DNA from 2 places in the Mesorhizobium sp. M0207 genome. Region 1 is predicted to be linked to the other one. Evidence: predicted binding sites of a transcription regulator. Region 1 holds the regulator's gene; the other holds the start of a gene.
What was found. The regulator PhoB, encoded in region 1, activates phosphate uptake and scavenging genes when phosphate is short. The targets are predictions, from matches to a motif close to TGTCATNNANCTGTCAT.
Positions count from the first base shown of each region.

Region 2: the regulator PhoB is predicted to act here: its motif matches at 2,165-2,181, upstream of ppk2 (polyphosphate kinase 2).

Region 1 covers NZ_JAMYSQ010000004.1:283,691-287,107, forward strand. Annotated here, with positions in the region: gene pstB (phosphate ABC transporter ATP-binding protein PstB) at 1-262, shown strand, start outside; gene phoU (phosphate signaling complex protein PhoU) at 295-1,002, shown strand; gene phoB (phosphate regulon transcriptional regulator PhoB) at 1,019-1,708, shown strand; gene NKJ15_RS09555 (ROK family protein) at 1,718-2,962, opposite strand; gene xylF (D-xylose ABC transporter substrate-binding protein) at 3,248-3,417, shown strand, end outside.
Region 2 covers NZ_JAMYSQ010000018.1:92,488-95,904, forward strand. Annotated here, with positions in the region: gene hemB (porphobilinogen synthase) at 1-45, shown strand, start outside; gene NKJ15_RS22615 (dihydrofolate reductase family protein) at 442-1,089, shown strand; gene ppk2 (polyphosphate kinase 2) at 1,138-2,058, opposite strand; gene NKJ15_RS22625 (aldo/keto reductase) at 2,339-3,382, shown strand.

The DNA of each region.
Region 1 (3,417 bases):
GCCGGAAGTCATTCTGCTCGACGAACCGGCTTCGGCGCTCGACCCGCTGTCGACTGCCAAGATCGAGGAACTGATCGACGAATTGCAAGCCGACTACACGATCGTCATCGTCACCCACAACATGCAGCAGGCGGCGCGCGTGTCGCGCCAGACGGCGTTCATGTATCTGGGTGAACTGGTCGAGTTCGACCGGACCGAGAAGATATTCACGTCGCCCCGCGAGAAGCGCACGCAGGACTACATCACTGGCCGCTTCGGCTGAGCCGTTCCGATCATGCATATGAGGACAGGACCATGGGCGAACACACAGTCGCTTCTTTCGACGAGGATCTCGAGCAGATCAGCAAGCTGATCCGCGACATGGCCGACCTCGCCGGTTCGATGGTCGGCGGGGCGACCAAGGCGCTGTTGAATTCCGACAACGTGCTGGCGCAACGCGTCGTTTCCGACGACGCCATCATGGATGCGCGTCAACGCGAACTGGACGACCGCGCCATCACCCTGATCGCCAAACGCCAGCCGATGGCCCACGATCTTCGCCATGTGGTCGGAGCGATCCGCATGGCGGGCGACCTCGAACGCATCGGCGACCTTGCCAAGAATATCGCCAAGCGCGTGAGTGCGGTCGGCCTCAGCGCCACGCCGCGGGACCTGTCGCATTCCATCGACGCGATGGCGCAGCTGGTTCTCATCCAGGTGCAGGGTGTCATCGAGGAATATGCTGCAGGCGATGCGGCCGCGTTGGCCAAGCTTCGTGCCGCCGACGAGCGCATCGACGTTAAATACACGTCCGTGTTCCGCGAGCTGTTGACCTACATGATGGAAGATCCGCGCAACATCACCGCTTGCACGCACCTGCTGTTCTGCGCCAAGAATCTGGAGCGGATCGGCGACCATGTCACCAACATCGCCGAAAATGCGTATTATGTGCTGACCGGCGAGCAATTGCCGGTCAATCGTCCGAAGCAGGACGAAACGACAATGTCCGCACCGGTGACATGATGGGGGTGCCCAGCCGATGATCGCACCACGCATAATGGTGGTGGAGGACGAGGAGCCGTTGGGTGTGCTGCTCCGCTACAATCTCGAATCCGAAGGCTACCAGGTCGAGGTGGTGACACGCGGCGACGAAGCCGAGATCCGTTTGCAGGAGAATGTGCCCGACCTTTTGGTGCTCGACTGGATGATACCAGCGGTTTCCGGCATCGAGCTCTGTCGTCGGTTGCGGGTGCGCCCCGAAACCGAGCGGCTGCCGATCATCATGCTGACCGCGCGCGGCGAGGAGAGCGACCGGGTGCGCGGTCTTTCGACCGGCGCCGACGACTATCTGGTCAAGCCGTTTTCGACACCGGAATTCATGGCCAGGGTCAAGGCGCTGCTGCGGCGCGCCAAGCCGGAAGTGCTGTCCAGCGTGCTGAAGGTCGGCGACATCGTGCTCGATCGCGAATCGCACAGGGTCTATCGCAAGAAGAGCGAAATCAGGCTCGGGCCGACCGAATTCCGGCTGCTCGAGTTCATGATGCGGCATCCGGGCCGTGTCTTCTCGCGCAGCCAGTTACTCGATAATGTCTGGGGGGAGACAATCTACATCGACGAACGCACCGTCGACGTGCATGTCGGGCGGCTGCGCAAAGCCGTCAACAACGGCCGGATGCCGGATGTCATCCGCACCATCCGCGGCGCCGGCTATGCGATCAGGGAAGATTGACCCGCCTGGTCAGGCTACGTTCTTTCTGACGCTGGGCCTCATTTGCGCGCCCGGCGCGAAAATCTCCTGGTCGACGAAGCTTAACGCCCGCATCGCGCAGCCTTCGCGGATCAGAGGCAATTCGTTCGGCTCTGTATCGAAGGAGATCGAGCCTGAATGCTGGCCGCCGGCGGTCTGGGCGATTGCCTTCCGCAAGGCCGGCTCGATCAGATCGAAGGCGGCGGCACTGGCGCCGACCATCGCGACCGGTGCCGGATCGATCAGCGCGAACAGCGAGCCGAGACCGAAACCCAGCGCTTCGCCGGCCTTGCGGTAGGCCTCGCGTTCCGGCCCATCTTTCTCGCGCGCCCGGGCCGCCAGTGCGCGCATGTCGGCGTCGCTGACGTCGGCGACCGGTTCGCTGTCTTCGCTCATCTGCCTGGCGTTGCGCCAGATGGCGTAGTTGCCGGCATACGCCTCGATGCAGCCGCGCCGCCCGCAACGGCAGAGCGCGCCGCCCGGACGATGGATCATGTGGCCAAATTCGCCGCCCGAGGAATGCGTCCCGGTGAACAGTTCGCCCTTCAGCACCAGCCCCATGCCGATGCCATGCGAAAGCAGGATGGCGATGAAGTCATCGCGATAGCGATCCGGATTGCGCCAGCGCAAAGCCACCGCCATCATGTTGCAGTCGTTCTCCACCGTTGCCGGGATGCCGAATTCGTCCTCCAGCATGTCGGCAAAGGCGATGTCGGTCTGCGGTGTGATCGGCGACCACAGCATGGCGCGTGCAGGGGAGTCGGTAATGCCCTGAATCGCCAGGGCGATGCGGGCGACACTGCGGACGTCAAGATCTGGATCCTGCAGCCGGCGCCGGACGATGGCCATGCATTCACGGATCAGCTCGTCGCGCGGCATAGTCAGCGTGTCCAGCCGGCGCTGTTCCTCGGCGACCACCTGTCCCGTATAGTCGATAATGGCGGCCGAAAGGAAATTCAGCGACAACACCACGGTCAGCACCGCCGCCGCTTCCGGGTTGAGGGCGAGGCCGACTTGCGGACGACCGCGTTTCAACGAAACGGGCTCACTTGGCTTGCTCTCGGCGAGGATGCCTTCCCGTATCAGGTCGGAAGAAATCGCCGATATGGTCGAATGACTGAGGCCGGTGGTAGCTGCGATCTCAGTACGCGATGGCTGGCCGGCCCGGCGCACCGCCGAGATCACCATCGCCCGGTTGCGCCGGCGCAAATCGTCATGGCGGATTCCGACCGACATTGTTTTGCTTTCCTCCCGGTTGCCGCGGCCGCTCATGAACCGGAAGCCGTCGGTAATGTCCGACAAATAGTGTCGGATGAGGCAAATAGTGTCAGATGCAGGTGGCGCTGTCATCGTTTATTCCGACGCTCGAAAAAACTCGCAGAGTCATCAAAATCCATCAGAATCGATGTTGACAGCAGCCGGAGATCGGGCCAGTATTTTTTCGAGGCTCGAAAAAATTAGAGCTTCTAAGCTGGTCTTTGAGCCAATTGGTCACGCCGTACGCGGCGCAGGGAGGATATGATGAAGAAATTCACGACCGCCATTCTGGCGGGTGTCGCCATGACGCTGGCGCTGGCGTCGGTGGCGCAGGCTAAAGACAAGGTCATCGGCGTTTCCTGGTCGAACTTCCAGGAAGAGCGCTGGAAGACCGACGAGGCCGCAATGAAGGCGGCCATCGAGGCCGCAGGCGA
Region 2 (3,417 bases), on a different contig from region 1:
CTGACCTACTTCGCGCCGGAAGTGGCGGCGATGCTCAAGGGGTGATGCGCCTTTGTAGCGTCTACATCGAGTAGTGTTCGTTCGTCCAAAGCGCGACATGGAACGCCGCAGGACATCGCTTCAAGTTTACGCTGCCCCTCGTTGCCCTGCCCGGTATTTCTCCCCGTAAAGTGGCAGGGAGAAAGACGCGTTCGTAAAAGATTTTACCAATCTCCAGCGTTGCAAAAACATCGACGTTGCGGCCGGCCCCTTCTCCCCGTCACTATACAGGGAGAAGCTGCCGGCAGGCGGATGACGGGCGGCGCCGACATTGAGATTGGTTATTCCAACATGATTTGGAAGCGATTGCCCCGCCAGCAAAAATACCGCTTGCAAAATGCAATCAGTTAAGCTAGCCCGATAACTGCTTGCATGTCACAATTGGTTATCGAGGAGGCTCCCATGTCCAAGCTTCGCGTCAGCGCTTTCACCCTGTCGATCGACGGCTTCGGCGCCGGTCCCGACCAAGACCTGAAGAACCCGCTGGGTGTTGGCGGAGAAGCCCTGCACGAATGGATGTTCGGCACCCGCACCTTCCGCAAGATGGTCCTCGGCAAGGATGGCGGGACCACGGACACCGACGAGGCGTTCGCGGCACGCAGCTTCGAAAATGTCGGCGCATGGATCCTCGGCCGCAACATGTTTGGGCCGATCCGCGGCGAATGGCCGGATGACAGCTGGAAAGGCTGGTGGGGTGACAACCCACCCTACCACGTGCCGGTCTTCGTGCTCACGCACCATGCGCGTGATCCTATTGTCATGGAGGGCGGCACGACCTTCTATTTCGTGACCGACGGCATCCACTCAGCGCTGGAGAAGGCGAAGGCAGTGGCTGACGGTAAGGATGTACGGCTGGGCGGCGGCGTTTCTACGATCCGGCAATATCTCAAGGAAAAGCTCATCGACGAAATGCATCTGGCGATCTCACCGGTCCTGCTAGGCGCCGGCGAGAGCCTTTTTGCCGGCATCGACATGCCCAAGCTCGGCTATCGCTGCAGCGAGCAGGTCGCGACGCCGAAGGCCACGCATGTCATCATCGAGCGCACCTAGCTTGTTGCAGGGTGCCGCCATGGAGCGGCGCCCTCCTCGCCGCTTTAGTCAGTACTTCTCCGGCACATACAGTTCGCGCGGCAGTACCTGGCGCTCGTATTCGGGATTGAAGACGCGCTCCGGCAGTGTGATCTCCTCGTGCGGCACCTCCTCATAGGGCATCTGCTTGAGGAGATGGTCGATGCAGTTCAGCCGTGCCCGTTTCTTGTCGTTGCCCTCGACGATGAACCACGGGGCTTCCGGGATATTAGTGCGGGCGAACGTTTCTTCCTTGGCCTTGGTGTACTGCTCCCAGCGCACGCGCGACTGGAGGTCCATCGGCGACAGTCTCCATTGCTTCATCGGGTCATGGATGCGCATCAAAAAGCGCATCTGCTGCTCCTCGTCGGTGATCGAAAACCAGTATTTGACAAGCGTAATGCCTGAGCGGACCAGCATGCGTTCGAAATCCGGAACGTCGCGGAAGAACTCCTCGACCTGATCCGGCTGGGCAAAGCCCATTACCCGCTCGACGCCGGAGCGGTTGTACCAGGAGCGGTCGAACAGCACGATCTCGCCGCCGGCCGGCAGATGCGGAACGTAGCGCTGGAAATACCATTGCGACTTCTCGCGCTCGGTCGGCGCCGGAAGTGCTGCGACGCGGCAGATGCGCGGATTAAGCCTCTGGGTGATGCGCTTGATAACACCACCCTTGCCCGCCGAGTCGCGGCCCTCGAAAACCACGACGAGCTTCTTCTTGTGATAGGCGACCCAGGACTGCAGCTTGATCAACTCGGATTGCAGCGTGATGAGATCGCGAAAATACTGCAGGCGGTCGATCGATGGCGGATGTGCATTCTTGTAGATCTTGGCGATCTCCATCGACAGCGCCGGCTCCGAGATTTCCAGCTCATAGTCTTCATCCAGCGTGTCGGCGAGTTCCGCTTCCAGCCAGTCCCTGGCCGGGGAATTCTGTTTTATCTCGGTCATTTACGCTGCTCCGCTTACAGGCCTTGCCGGCCGCTGTCAGGCGCTCTGCCGCCCGGCCCGGCGGCCGGAAATCGAAGCGCTGGACCGATGTTAGTATAGGCCGGCAATGACGGTTTTATTGCAGCCACTACTGCGCTGGCTGTGCGTTTCAATCCGCAAGATGTGATCGAGCTTGCCCTGCGGAACGGGCGACAAGCGGAACGAATTATCCTACAAATAGCCGGTTCATTGAGGGCTGTCGTCTGCAACGCCCTTTCCCGATAAATTGTGAGGACACGACATGGAATACCGCACTCTCGGCCGTTCCGGGCTGAAGGTTTCGACGCTGACCATGGGCACCATGACGTTCGGCGGCGGCGGCGCGTTTTCGGCGGTCGGCAAGACCGACCTCGACGAGGCGCGCCGGATGATCGACCTTTGCATCGATGCCGGCGTCAATGTCATCGACACCGCCAATGTCTATTCGAACGGCGTGTCGGAAGAGATCATCGGCGAGGCGCTTGGCGGCAAGCGCAAGGGCGACGTGCTGATCGCCTCCAAGGCGCGCATGCGGATCGGCAAAGGCCCCAATGATGAAGGCCTGTCGCGCTACCATCTGATCCGCGAATGCGAGAGGAGCCTGAAGCGGCTCAGGACGGATGTCATCGACATCTATTTCCTGCACGAGTGGGATGGCCTGACACCGCTTGAGGAAACCATCGCCGCGCTCGACACGCTGGTCGCGCAGGGCAAGGTCCGTTATGTCGGCTGCTCCAATTATTCCGGCTGGCAAGTGATGAAGGGGCTGGGGATCAGCGACCGTCATCACCAGCCACGCTTCGTCACCCAGCAGATCCATTACACGTTGGAAGCGCGCGAGGCCGAGTATGAATTGTTACCGATCTCGGTCGACCAGGGGCTCGGCGTGCTGGTCTGGAGCCCGCTTGCCGGCGGGTTGCTGTCCGGCAAATACCACCGTGACCAGCCGACCGCCCGCCAGCTCAGCGGCTGGTCGGAACCGCCGATCCGCGACGAGGACCGGCTGTGGCGGATCGTCGACACGCTGATCGATATCGGCAATAATCACGGCGTGTCGGCGGCGCAGGTGGCGCTCGCCTGGCTGCTCGGCCGGCCCGCTGTCAGTTCGCTGGTGATCGGCGGACGAACCGAAGCCCATTTCAAAGACAATATCGCCGCTGCAAGCCTTGTGCTTGCCGATGAGGAGCGCACACGGCTCGATGTGGTCAGCAGGCCGCCCGTGCTCTATCCCTACTGGCACCAGCAATTCACGGCAAAGGACCGGTTCGGGCCGGCCGATCTCGTTCTCGACCGCGACGGCGCCTGAAAAGCCGGGCTCTCCGGACTGCGCCGAGATATGGA